DNA from 4 places in the Sphingobacterium sp. SYP-B4668 genome. Region 4 is predicted to be linked to each of the others. Evidence: riboswitches for the same ligand, from Rfam matches in the RefSeq annotation. Region 4 holds a riboswitch; each other region holds the start of a gene.
The links. A riboswitch is a leader RNA that binds a small molecule or an ion and turns the genes downstream of it on or off. The one in region 4 is predicted to bind S-adenosylmethionine.
Positions count from the first base shown of each region.

Region 1 (3,167 bases), 1.8 Mb from region 4:
AAGGAGATCTCGGAAATGCACCTGGAAAGCTGACTATTTCTTTTCCAAATAAAAAGAATATCATCATGGACAACATGGGCTATCTTTTCTTTCCAATGGGCGCATTATTAGTTCTTTTGATTGGTTGTTTTGCCTATACGCTGACCACTATTTATCGACAAAAGAAAATATCAGAGATGAAAACTGACTTCATCAACAACATGACGCACGAATTTAAGACGCCTGTTGCGACTATCATGATTGCGAGCGAATCGCTACGTGACCCCGAAATCATAACCGACCAAAAAAGGGTAAATAGACTTGCAAATATCATATATGACGAAAATATCAGATTAGGTGACCATATCGAACGAGTGCTCAACATCGCTAGATTAGAAAAAGAAAACCTTAAAATTGACCGCATCGACGTGCGTATAAATGAACTCACTAATGCTGTACTGGACAGTATGAATTTACAGCTTCAGAAATCAAAAGGTACGTTAGAAGTATATTTAGAAGCGAAGGAAGATACCGTCATTGGAGACGAACTCCACCTTTCCAACGTACTATTCAACTTGGTAGACAATGCCATCAAATACAGTCGCCATGCGCCACACATCGTAGTGAAAACTCATAACCACAAAAATACAATTGTCATCTCTGTTGCTGACAACGGTATTGGCATGACCCGAGAACAACAACAAAAGATATTTGACCAATTCTATCGCATTCCGACAGGCAACATTCACAATGTAAAGGGTTTTGGCCTAGGCTTGAGTTATGTAAATGACATAATCAAACGATTAGACGGACGTATACAGGTAAAAAGTGAGAAAGATAAAGGCACACATTTTGATGTAACATTGCCGCTAAAGGGTTACAAACTATAACTAACGCGGATGAATTTCCATCTGCAATTGTCCAATGAACAAATACGCGAATTATGCAAAAAATATTATTAGCGGAAGACGATCCAAACTTAGGGGAATTATTAAAGGACTATCTTGAATTAAAAAGCAAGTTTGATGTCACGCTATGCCAGGATGGAGAGGAAGCGCTCACCGCCTTTCATAAGGATGAATACGACCTCTGCATACTAGATGTGATGATGCCTAAAAAAGATGGGTTCACACTTGGTAAGGACATCCGTAAAACCAACACCACTGTCCCGATTATTTATGCTACCGCCAAAGGCATGATGGAGGATAAAACTCAAGCATTTGAACTTGGTGGGGACGATTATATCACCAAACCCTTTCGAGTAGAAGAACTCTTGTTACGCATACACGCTCTTTTAAAAAGAAGCTCCCGTGAAAAAGATGAGGAAGTCGCAGACAAGTTTGAAATTGGCGATTACTTCTTTGACTACACCAGTCAGCAAATTTCTTACAAAGGCCAACAGCAAAAACTCTCCACAAAAGAAGCTGAGCTGCTCCGACTCCTGTGCCTCAAAAAGAATGATGTCCTGACCCGGGAGGAGGCGTTACTAAAGATCTGGCATGACGACAACTATTTTACAGGTAGAAGTATGGACGTTTTCCTAAGCAAATTACGAAAATATCTCAAGCAAGATTCAAATGTAGAAATTGTTAATGTACACGGTAAAGGATACAAATTGCTCGTGAGCTAACGCATTAATATAGAATAGAAGGCATACCGAAAGGATTGAAAATGAGTTGGAACCTAGAAGTTCAACCATCAGTTTCAATCCTTTTTTTCTTTTTTATCTGTTCTTTTTTGTAATATCAATTCTTATTCCGATATTAGCGTCGCTTATAGAGAAAGGCCGAGGGAATAGACCCGAAGAAGCCTTAGCAACCTGTCACTTGACAAGGTGCTAAATTCTACCCCCCTTCATGGAAGAGGGAAAGATAAGCCGAAGTCACTACATCTGGTGTCCTTCCTCTTTAGCAATAAATAATTTAGATAACAATTAATAAGGAAATAGTATGTTAATTACAAACAACTTAGGTTACCCAAGAGTGGGACCTTTCCGCGAATTGAAGAAAGCTAACGAGGCATATTGGGCTAAGAAGATTTCTGCGGAAGAATTATTACAGGCAGCTAAAGAAATCCGTGAAGCAAATTGGAAAACTCAGAAAGATGCGGGCATCGATTTGATTCCTTCCAATGATTTTTCATTCTATGATCAAGTATTAGACCTTTCATTGACAGTTGGTGCTATTCCAGCTCGATACAATACCTTATTAAGCAAAGTAGACAACAACTATAGCTTAGATCTTTATTTTGCTATGGCGCGGGGTTTCCAACAAGATGGAATCGACGTCACAGCTTCTGAAATGACAAAATGGTTTGACACGAATTACCATTACATGGTTCCTGAATTCACTAAAGGTCAAACATTCAAGTTAACTTCTGAAAAGTTTCTAAACGAATACAACGAGGCTAAGACAGCTGGCATTGAAACAAAGCCGGTCATCATTGGTCCAATCACTTACCTTTTAATCGGTAAAGAAAAAGAAACAGGTTTTGACCGTATCGATCTAATCGAAAACTTATTACCCGTTTACGAGCAAATTCTTTCGAAATTAGCCGCAGCTGGTGCTAAATATATCCAGATAGATGAACCTTATTTGGCTTTAGACATAGATGCAAAAGTAAAAGCTTTATACACTTCAGTATTCGAAAGATTAAGTGCAGCAGCAGGTAATGCTAAACTCATCGCTACAACATATTTTGAAGCTTTAAAGGACAATGAAGATTTAGCGCTAGGGCTTCCAGTACACGCTTTACACCTAGATTTAGTTCGCGGGGAAAATCAACTCGACACTGTGCTACCAAAAGTACCGGCGTCATTGACTCTCTCCTTGGGCGTGGTGGAAGGTCGTAACATTTGGAAAAATGATTACGAAAAATCGTTAACAAAACTCCAACAAGCTATAGCTGCTTTAGGCGCAGACAGAGTATGGGTAGGTACGTCATCGTCATTACTGCACGTTCCATTTGACCTGGACAGCGAGAAAAACGAAGAAACACTTCCTGCTGAGGTTAAAAATTGGTTAGCATTTGCTAAGCAAAAATTAGCAGAAGTAAAAGACCTATCTATCTTGGCTGATGGCGAAGTAGATGCAAATACTGCAGAGCGCTTTGCGGCGAATAAAGCTGCTGCTGAAAGCCGTCGTACCTCTCCCCTTATCCACAAACCAGAAGTAAAAAATCGGGTAAGC
Region 1 covers NZ_CP115483.1:667,443-670,609, reverse strand. Annotated here, with positions in the region: gene OQ289_RS02825 (sensor histidine kinase) at 1-869, shown strand, start outside; gene OQ289_RS02820 (response regulator transcription factor) at 923-1,609, shown strand; SAM riboswitch class I at 1,750-1,857, shown strand; gene metE (5-methyltetrahydropteroyltriglutamate--homocysteine S-methyltransferase) at 1,929-3,167, shown strand, end outside.
Region 1: another riboswitch for S-adenosylmethionine. It lies ahead of metE (5-methyltetrahydropteroyltriglutamate--homocysteine S-methyltransferase); the one in region 4 lies ahead of OQ289_RS17540 (SusC/RagA family TonB-linked outer membrane protein).

Region 2 (3,167 bases), 750 kb from region 4:
ATCAACCCCGATAGTCTGAAAGTCATTTCCAATGCTTATTTGGAACCAGACTTGGCAACAGCTGAAGCAGGAAAGGGTTACCAATTTATACGATTGGGATACTTTACCTTAGATACCAAGTCTACTACAGAAAATCTCGTCTTTAATAGAACCGTGACGCTCAAGGACTCTTGGGCAAAGGAAGTCAAAAAAGGATAAAATTTTGTCAAAAGAAAAGCCTGTTGCAACAGGCTTTTCTTTTATTCTATTAATGACTTTCCCCTTGAATGAAGAACCCTGATCAGACCAGGCGATAGCAGCGCGAAGCGTTTGTAGGTTTATGAAGCAGCTGCCTCTTTTCCCTTAAAATAACTGTTCCACAATCTTCTTGGTGGGACCAGGATTACTCATGGTATAAAAATGCAATACTGGTGCTCCAAAGTCAATCAGCTCTTTACATTGTTGAACAAGCCATTCCTGACCAACTTGACGAACATCAGCATTGGTATGACAGTCAGCAATCGCATCGCTCAATTCTTCCGGAATATCCAAATGGAAAACGCGAGGTAATGTTACCAATTGTTTTTTGGATGTTATCGGTTTCAGTCCTGGGATAATGGGCACATGTATATCATGCTCCCGGCATTTCGTCACGAATTCTTTGTATTTTTCTACATTGAAAAACATCTGGGTCACGATAAACTCGGCTCCCATCTCCACTTTCTTTTTCAAGAATTTGAAGTCTGTATTGAAATTAGGACTTTCAAAATGTTTTTCAGGATAACCTGCCACGCCTATACAGAAGTCAGTTTTTTCTGAATTGACAATATCCTCATGCAGATATTTACCGGTATTCATATCCAAGACTTGTTCGAGCAAGTCTGTGGCATAGGTGTGTCCTCCATCTGTCGGGATAAAATCAGCATCTCCTCTACGAGCATCGCCACGAAGAACCAATACGTTGTCGATACCTAAGAAATTGAGATCTATCAATGCATTTTCAGTCTCCTCTTTGGTAAAACCTCCGCAGATTAAGTGTGGCACGGCATCCACTTTATACTTATTCATGATGGCTGCACATATGGCGACTGTACCTGGTCGTTTGCGATAAGCTACCCGTTCCAAAAGTCCACCTGCATGCTCTTTATACAAGTAATCTTCTCGATGGTAGGTCACATCTATAAAAGGCGGTTTGAATTCCATGAGTTCGTCCATTGTCTTATAGATACTCTGGATACTCTGCCCCTTCGCTGGCGGCAACAATTCGAAAGAAAAAAGCGTTTTCCCTTTGGCGTTTTTAATGTGATCGACGATTTTCATCTAATAATTTTTTCTTTATCTGTTGATGAGAGCTCGAGTAAATAATGATTGTCCTATTCGCAAACATTATTTACCTCTCGGTTTCATCTAATAATTTTTTCTTTATCTGTTGATGAGAGCTCGAGTAAATAATGATTGTCCTATTCGCAAACATTATTTACCTCTCGGTTTCATCTAATAATTTTTTCTTTATCTGTTGATGAGAGCTCGAGTAAATAATGATGTCCTATTCACCAACATTATTTATCTCTCGGTTTCATCTAATAATTTTTTCTTTAACAGTGACGCAGTTATAGACATTATTGTCTACCCTACTTATCTTTTCATATGGAGACAGCATTCTCATTCCTGCAGAGCGAGTTGCCTCATTGACCTATCAGACTGAAAAACAGCTATATGCACCACAAATAGTGATGACAATAATAAAAATTAACATATGAAAGCTCGGAGAGAAAGACACCAAGGAACAGTGTTTTCGGCTTATCTTTCCCGTTGATTGGCGGGGTAGAATGTAGCACCTTGTCTTCAGACAGGTTGCTAAGGCTTCATCGGGTCTATTCCCTCTGCCTTTCTCCATAAGCGGAGCTAATATCGATAATCAAAGCGACAACTCAAAATTAAATCGTCAAAACAAGATATTATGTTTCATCACTCCTGTTGTTCAATTGCATTTCGAAGATCTTTTAGATAATAGAATACCACCAAAAGACCAGACTTTTTGTATCGATTCACAGAGGTGCCCTTAAAGGTCTCATACATCATTTGATACGCTTGATGGGCATCCCCTTCATCATAAAAGATAGCTTTCCAAGTATCGGGTACCTCCTTCCAGTCGCGAAGGACTATTCCATTTTCCTGATACACAAGTGGTGTTGGGATACCATCCATCTTATATCCGTGATAGACACCAGAATTAAGTACATGTTGTACATAGGCACATACATAATCGAGGTTGTTCAACAGCCGATCTTTGATGGCTGCTTTGGACTCCTGCTCACTAGGCGCTATCCTCCATTGATTAAGCGCATAGGAAAATTTACTTTCGCTCTCAATTGGTGTAGTTTCATCCCGTACAAAATTAAAATACAGACGCTCATTGGCGGGTACTACTTGACTGTAAATCTCATCAAAGACAGCAAAAAATTGGATACAATCTTGCCCTTGTTTCTTCGTTTCCAAAACGAGCTCGGCACCCTTCTCATCTTTTAGTCTAATCTTACGACCGTCGATTTCATAGCTTCCATGTAATAAAATATCATCCAATCCGAGAACAAATGAATAATTGTCTTTTAACGATAGAAAAGATCGGTGATAAATCTCATGGTCACATGCCACATTACACCCTACCCTCTCCTTATTATGTTTACTATCGTTAAGATATTCATTTTCCTTATAAGCGCATGTCATCTGATAATTGCCCGGAGGTAGCCTTACCGATTCATTACATGAACTCAGGAGCAACGCCAATAAGAGGATTGATAGGTATTTCATTCAATTGGTCCGATAATAAAACGTACTTCGTTTACTCGTCGTAATATAAATAGAAAAAGCTGCCTTTACAAGAGCAGCTTTTTTCTATTATTCTTGATAGAGGTCTACCAATCCATCTGGGAGGTCTACTTCTATAATTTCCTCCTCGGGGTCTATCCCAAGAATGAGATCGTCATTCAACGGAAACATAAGTTCTTTGCCATTATAATCGACAGTCGCAACGAATTGCTGAGGTAAATCCTGCACTTCGGTAATTTCGCCCAACTCGCCATGCTTTTCATCTACCACCAAAAAACCGACAAGGTCCTTCATCCGAAAATCATCGGGGTCGCGCTCAGGCATTTTATCATTGGAAAGGTATACCTTCTTCCGTACCA
Region 2 covers NZ_CP115483.1:5,050,653-5,053,819, forward strand. Annotated here, with positions in the region: gene OQ289_RS20585 (glutamine--tRNA ligase/YqeY domain fusion protein) at 1-198, shown strand, start outside; gene OQ289_RS20590 (methylenetetrahydrofolate reductase) at 343-1,299, opposite strand; SAM riboswitch class I at 1,777-1,881, opposite strand; gene OQ289_RS20595 (hypothetical protein) at 1,948-2,790, opposite strand; gene rimM (ribosome maturation factor RimM) at 2,878-3,167, opposite strand, start outside.
Region 2: another riboswitch for S-adenosylmethionine. It lies ahead of OQ289_RS20590 (methylenetetrahydrofolate reductase); the one in region 4 lies ahead of OQ289_RS17540 (SusC/RagA family TonB-linked outer membrane protein).

Region 3 (3,167 bases), 2.5 Mb from region 4:
ATTCCTTCCCATTACTTCAATGGCTTTTTAACCGTAATATTTGGTGGATCAACGGGAATAGAGGTGTCTACCGTAGTAGCCACTGCTACCGTCGGAAATATCGTCTATAAAAAGGGGAAAATAGCCTTTGCTTATAAAAATGAACTAATTTGCGCAGGTGTGGCGGCTGGAGTCGCCACGTTGTTTGGCAGCCCTATTGCAGGTTGGTTGTTTGCCATTGAGGTGATTGCTCGCCGAGTCAGCAGACCTATATTAATCAGCTGCACGAGTTCGGTACTAATGGCCACCCTTTTTGGATATTTTATAGCGGGTCAAAAACTATTACCTTTCACCGTTCAAACCTGGCATTGGACTGCTTTACCTTATGTGATAGGTCTCAGTCTATTGGCCGCAATATTGGCTTTATACTTCACCAAAATTGTTATCCATATCAAAAAAGTATTTAATGGTATCGAGAACAATTTTATCCGGGTAAATCTTGGAGCTTTATCTTTGGGCCTTATGATTTTTGCTTTTCCGTATTTGTATGGAGATAGCTATCACGGCTTACAACAAGTAATTGAACAGGGGCTAAAAGAGACCCTATCCATTCCTTTTGGTATTACACTTTTATTATTGGTCATTCTAAAACCCTTGGCAGCCTCACTTACATTGGGCGCAGGAGGAGATGGAGGTGTATTCGCCCCTAGTATAGTCGCAGGAGCCTTTCTTGGCATTTTATTCGCACTAGTGTGCAATGCTTATTTGGGCACCGAGCTGATCGTACTCAACTTTGCGCTCTTTGGAGCCGCAGCAACACTGTCAGCAGCCATACATGCGCCATTGACATCAATTTTTCTCATCTGCAGTATCGCGCCAGGAGGATATATCTTATTCATACCATTGGCCATCGTCAGTATAATCGCTAAATACTTGGTCAAATGGATGTACCCTTATAACGTATACACCTATAAAGAACCTAAATTGGTCTAAGCTGCGGCAAACACTTTTCCGCACTACACACCTTTCCAAAGACTAACAGACCGCTCTAATACGACTTTAAGGATTGATATAAAGCTTAGTTATAGGTTTTTGGGATATTTTTTTACCTTATTTATTTGCGAAACTAAAAATCAAAAGATATATTTGTAAGGTCTTCGAGAAAGACACCTAATCACAACCTCTCTTTATCGTAGGGTTTTGATTTATAAAGAAGTGGCGAGAGACTGGCTCAATGACCCACTGGCAACCTTCAAAAAAAGTTTGAAAAGGTGCCAAATCCTGTCCAAAGCGATGTTGCTTTGGAGAATATAAATAAAAAAAGCTATGATCATTACAATTACATTTAACAAGTACACATCAACAAGAATATCCGCTAAGCAGGATACCAAAAATGCATCATTGCGTTCCGTGGAGCCCCACACCCGAATGCGAATGTCTGCTATGATGTGCTGTTAAGGAAATACCCTTATCACCCCCATTATAGTACTATGCCTTGCTCCCTATAAGAAGGAGTATCGAACATATCCATTTATCAACAACAAATTAATAAAACTTAAAGCTAGAGAACATGTCAGAAAATACAAACCTCAAATTCGAAACCTTACAAGTACATGCAGGTCAAGTCGTAGATCCGACTACAGGAGCCCGTGCGGTGCCTATCTATCAAACTACTTCATATGTATTTGAAAATGCAGAACACGGCGCTAACCTATTCGCACTTAAACAGTTTGGAAATATCTACACACGAATCATGAATCCCACCACTGATGTGTTTGAAAAACGAATCGCAGCATTGGAAGGTGGTGTAGCTGCAGTAGCAGTGGCGTCTGGTCAAGCTGCCCAGTTCATAGCGCTCAACAATATCATAGATGCTGGCGAAAATTTCGTTGCAGGTTCGAATCTATACGGAGGCACATATAATCAGTTCAAGGTTTCATTTAAAAGGTTAGGCATTGAAGCTAGATTTGCGAAAGACGGCGAACCGGAAAACATAGAAGCATTAATTGACGACAAGACCAAGGCCATCTATATTGAAACAATCGGAAATCCAAGTTACAATATTCCAGATTTTGAAAAAATAGCTGCAATTGCAAATAAATATGACCTTCCGCTTATCGTGGACAACACTTTCGGCGCTGGGGGCTATCTATTCAAGCCATTGGAACATGGTGCACACGTAGTTGTAGAATCTGCCACCAAATGGATCGGTGGTCACGGTACAAGCATTGGTGGAGTCATAATAGATGGTGGAAATTACAACTGGGGAAATGGAAAATTCAAACAATTTACTGAACCATCAGAAGGTTACCATGGATTGGTATTTGCCGATGTCTTTGGCGAAGGTGGCCCTTTTGGCAACATTCAATTCGCCATCAGAGCCCGCGTTGAAGGACTTAGAGACTTCGGTCCAGCATTATCTCCATTCAACTCTTTCCTCCTTCTACAAGGCCTTGAAACTTTGTCTTTGAGAGTACAACGCCATGTTGACAATGCCTTGGAGATTGCACAATGGTTGGAAGGTCATCCACAAGTAGAAAAAGTAAGCTACCCAGGCCTGAAAAGCTCGCCACATTTTACAAATGCCCAAAAATACCTGAGAAACGGATTTGGAGCAGTACTTTCATTTACTATTAAAGGAGACCCCAACAAAGCAAATGACTTTATTGACAGCTTGTCCTTGATTAGCCATCTTGCCAATGTTGGAGATACCAAATCATTAATCATACATCCATCTGCTACAACACATCAACAATTGAGTGAAGACGCACAGCGCGCCGCAGGAGTCTACCCTGGCTCATTAAGACTGGCTGTAGGAATCGAACATATTGACGACATCAAAGCTGATTTGCAACAAGCTTTCGAAAAAATAAAATAAGCAAAAGTCAGTGCTGACGAGTACAACATTACATCCATGAGTATTAAGACATATAAGCATAATGAACCATTTGTATTTGAAAATGGCAAACAGGTCACTGGCTTGGAGATTGCCTATCATACTTATGGACAGCTGAATGAAACAAAAGACAATGTAGTGTGGGTATGTCATGCACTGACCGCTAGTTCGGATGTACTGGATTGGTGGAGTGGGCTTTTTGGTGAAGACGATTTTTTCAACCCCAAAGACCACTTCATCATATGCGCCAATGTCATTGGCTCTCATTATGGGTCCACCAATCCACTTTCTA
Region 3 covers NZ_CP115483.1:1,430,637-1,433,803, reverse strand. Annotated here, with positions in the region: gene OQ289_RS06205 (chloride channel protein) at 1-972, shown strand, start outside; SAM riboswitch class I at 1,182-1,296, shown strand; gene OQ289_RS06200 (O-acetylhomoserine aminocarboxypropyltransferase/cysteine synthase family protein) at 1,550-2,857, shown strand; gene OQ289_RS06195 (homoserine O-acetyltransferase family protein) at 2,894-3,167, shown strand, end outside.
Region 3: another riboswitch for S-adenosylmethionine. It lies ahead of OQ289_RS06200 (O-acetylhomoserine aminocarboxypropyltransferase/cysteine synthase family protein); the one in region 4 lies ahead of OQ289_RS17540 (SusC/RagA family TonB-linked outer membrane protein).

Region 4 (3,167 bases):
TGACGAAGATGCTTCTTGACCGTTTTAATATCCTCCTCCAAAGCAGCCATCTGTTCGTCCGCTTTCTTTACGTCGAATCTCGTGATGCTACTCATCGGCTTATCGATCAGTTTTTTGTAGTCCTCAGGCAGGATGGTACGGTAAAACTGAGGGAAGAATGGCTCGAATAAAGTATCCAATACGCCCACCACAGTGTTGAAATCTCCAGAGTTTTCATAGTCGGGATGTTTATACATGCCCTGCTGTATAAATATCTTGAGTAGCGTACTGAAAAAAATCTTTTCCTGTAGGTCATGGAGTTTGATCTCCAACTCCTGTTTCAGCAAGTCTTTGGTGTTTTTTGTGTTCTCAATCAAGATGTCATTCACACTCATGAAGTATGGCTTCTCATTCTTGATGACACATGTATTCGGTGAAATAGAAGATTCGCATGCCGTAAATGCGTACAGGGCATCAATAGTCACGTCAGGAGAGATTCCTGGCGCAAGGTGTACGATAATCTCTACGTTTTCAGCGGTGTTATCTTCTATCTTTTTAATCTTGATTTTTCCCTTGTCGTTAGCGGTGACAACACTTTCGATGAGCCCCCCTGTAGTGGTTCCAAAGGGGATTTCAGTAATTGCCAAAGTCTTCTTGTCACGCTCTTCGATTTTGGCACGAACACGGATTTTACCCCCCCTTTGCCCTTCATTGTAAGCGGAGCAATCGGCCATTCCCCCAGTTGGGAAATCCGGAAGAAGATACGGACGCTCCCCTTGAAGAACTTTGATGGATTCATCGATCAGCTCGATAAAATTGTGCGGCATAATCTTGGTCGCCAAACCTACCGCGATACCCTCGGCTCCTTGGGCCAGCAGCAATGGGAATTTGACAGGAAGTGTTACAGGTTCGCGATTCCGACCATCATAGCTAAATTGCCATTCTGTAGTCTCCGGATTGAATACGACGTCAAGGGCAAATTTGGATAGGCGACCTTCGATATAACGAGGTGCAGCAGCTGAGTCGCCTGTGATAGGGTCTCCCCAGTTACCCTGACAGTCTATGAGTAGGTTTTTTTGACCTAATTGTACCATCGCATCCCCGATAGAAGCGTCCCCGTGTGGATGATACTTCATGGTGTTACCGATGACATTGGCCGCCTTATTATATCGACCATCATCCATCTCTTTCAATGAGTGGAGTATTCGGCGTTGGACGGGCTTGAATCCGTCGTTGATATGAGGTACTGCACGGTCCAAGATGACATACGAAGCATAATCCAAAAACCAGTTTTCATATAAACCGGATAAAGGAATCGTATTGCTGGTCTGTTCGTTTTCTTGAGGTGATAATGCTTCTTCGTGGTCGTCGTTGTAGTTCGTTTCGTCGCTCATTTATTATGCACTAAATAGTTTTGGACTTGTTTTTATTTGGCCCGATATTAATCAGGCTCGGTAAAAATACAAAACGATTTTGGAATCTCCCAACTCTTTGATATAGGCATAAGGTGAAATGATTGATTATCAAAATCCAACAGAATGGAATCGATTTTTTAGAAGCACGCAATCCCCTTAATAAACGATTGTAAGCCCTCCACGACCGTTAATTATACATGTCTTAGCGGTCTCGCTGCGTACAGACATAATAGGGACTCCTTCTTGTAGAGGAAGGAAAAGTGGATATTCTAATAGAAATGTCATAAAAGCAATAAAGTCTATATATATTATAGATTATATATAATATCGCTATCTTTGCATCCTAATAATCGATACCGTACTTATCTGGAAAGATGGAGGGAATAGGCCCGATGAAATCTTAGCAACCTGCCAGTCTCCATGCAAGGTGCTACTGCCTCTCTGCTGAAAAAAGCAGAATCGATAAGTGGATCAAGTGCTTACTCACAGTCCGGACGTGAAAAGAGCCTTGCCGTCACATGTGCCAACTGGCTGTTGCTGCTTTGGATATGTATGGAATATCGACAGATTTAATGTATTTGATATGAGCATGGAAAAATTACTTAAAAAGATGAATGCGACCTGGGTGCTGGTCCTCCCGTTATTGTTGTACTACAATTATGGACAAGCCCAGCAATCGAGAACAGTACAAGGTATTGTTATCAACGAATTGACAAAGGAATCATTGTCAGATGTGAATGTAAGTGTTGTGGGGGGGACTACCACGGTACGGACAGCCAAAGATGGTTCGTTTTCAATTCAAGCAGCGACAACCTCCAAATTGCAGCTCAGCTACGTGGGTTTTGAAACAACAATTGTAAATGCAGCAGTAGATAATCTACATATAGGTTTACGTCCAAGTGACCGTAGCTTAGATGAAGTCGTGGTCGTAGCTTATGGTACCGCCAAACGGGCAAATTTTACAGGATCGGTATCGACCATCTCAGCAGAGAATATTAATAATAGACCTGTTTCATCCGTTAGTAAGGCCCTAGAAGGACAAGTTCCGGGACTACAGTCTGTTTCTTCCTCTGGCCAACCAGGTACAGATGCGACAATTCGTATCCGAGGGATAGGCTCTATCAATGCCTCAAGTGCGCCTTTATACGTTGTGGATGGCAATCCCTACAATGGTGATATCAACGCCATCAATCAGAGCGATATCCAGTCTATTTCAGTGCTTAAAGATGCAGCTGCGAGCGCTCTATACGGTTCTAGGGGAGCAAATGGTGTTATTATCATCACGACAAAGAATGGCGCAAAAGGAGATACGAGGATTAATTTTAGTTTGAACCAAGGTTTTTCAAACAGAGCGGTAAAGGATTATGAAAAAGTAAATACAGATCAATATTTTGAATTATACTGGGAGGCACTACGTAATCGCAACGTCGCTAATAAGATGTCGGCCGAACAAGCCGCAGCTACCGCTAGTCGTCAATTGGTCACCAATCTCGGTATCAACCCATATGGATCAGGGTTTCCTGAGCCGGTAGGTGTGGATGGTAAGCTAGTCACAGGTGCCAAAACGCTGTGGAATGACAATTGGGAAGATGTATTACTACGTACCGGAAACCGTACACAATCGGATCTCAATTTTGGAGGTGGTGGTGAAAAAAGCGATTACTATCTATCTTTTGGATACCTCAATGATCAAGGCGTCGCAATTGAATCTGGATTTAAACGTTATAATGCCAGGTTGAATACCAATGTCAAAGCAAAAAGTTGGTTGAATGC
Region 4 covers NZ_CP115483.1:4,298,003-4,301,169, reverse strand. Annotated here, with positions in the region: gene OQ289_RS17545 (DNA gyrase/topoisomerase IV subunit A) at 1-1,373, opposite strand, end outside; SAM riboswitch class I at 1,754-1,863, shown strand; gene OQ289_RS17540 (SusC/RagA family TonB-linked outer membrane protein) at 1,984-3,167, shown strand, end outside.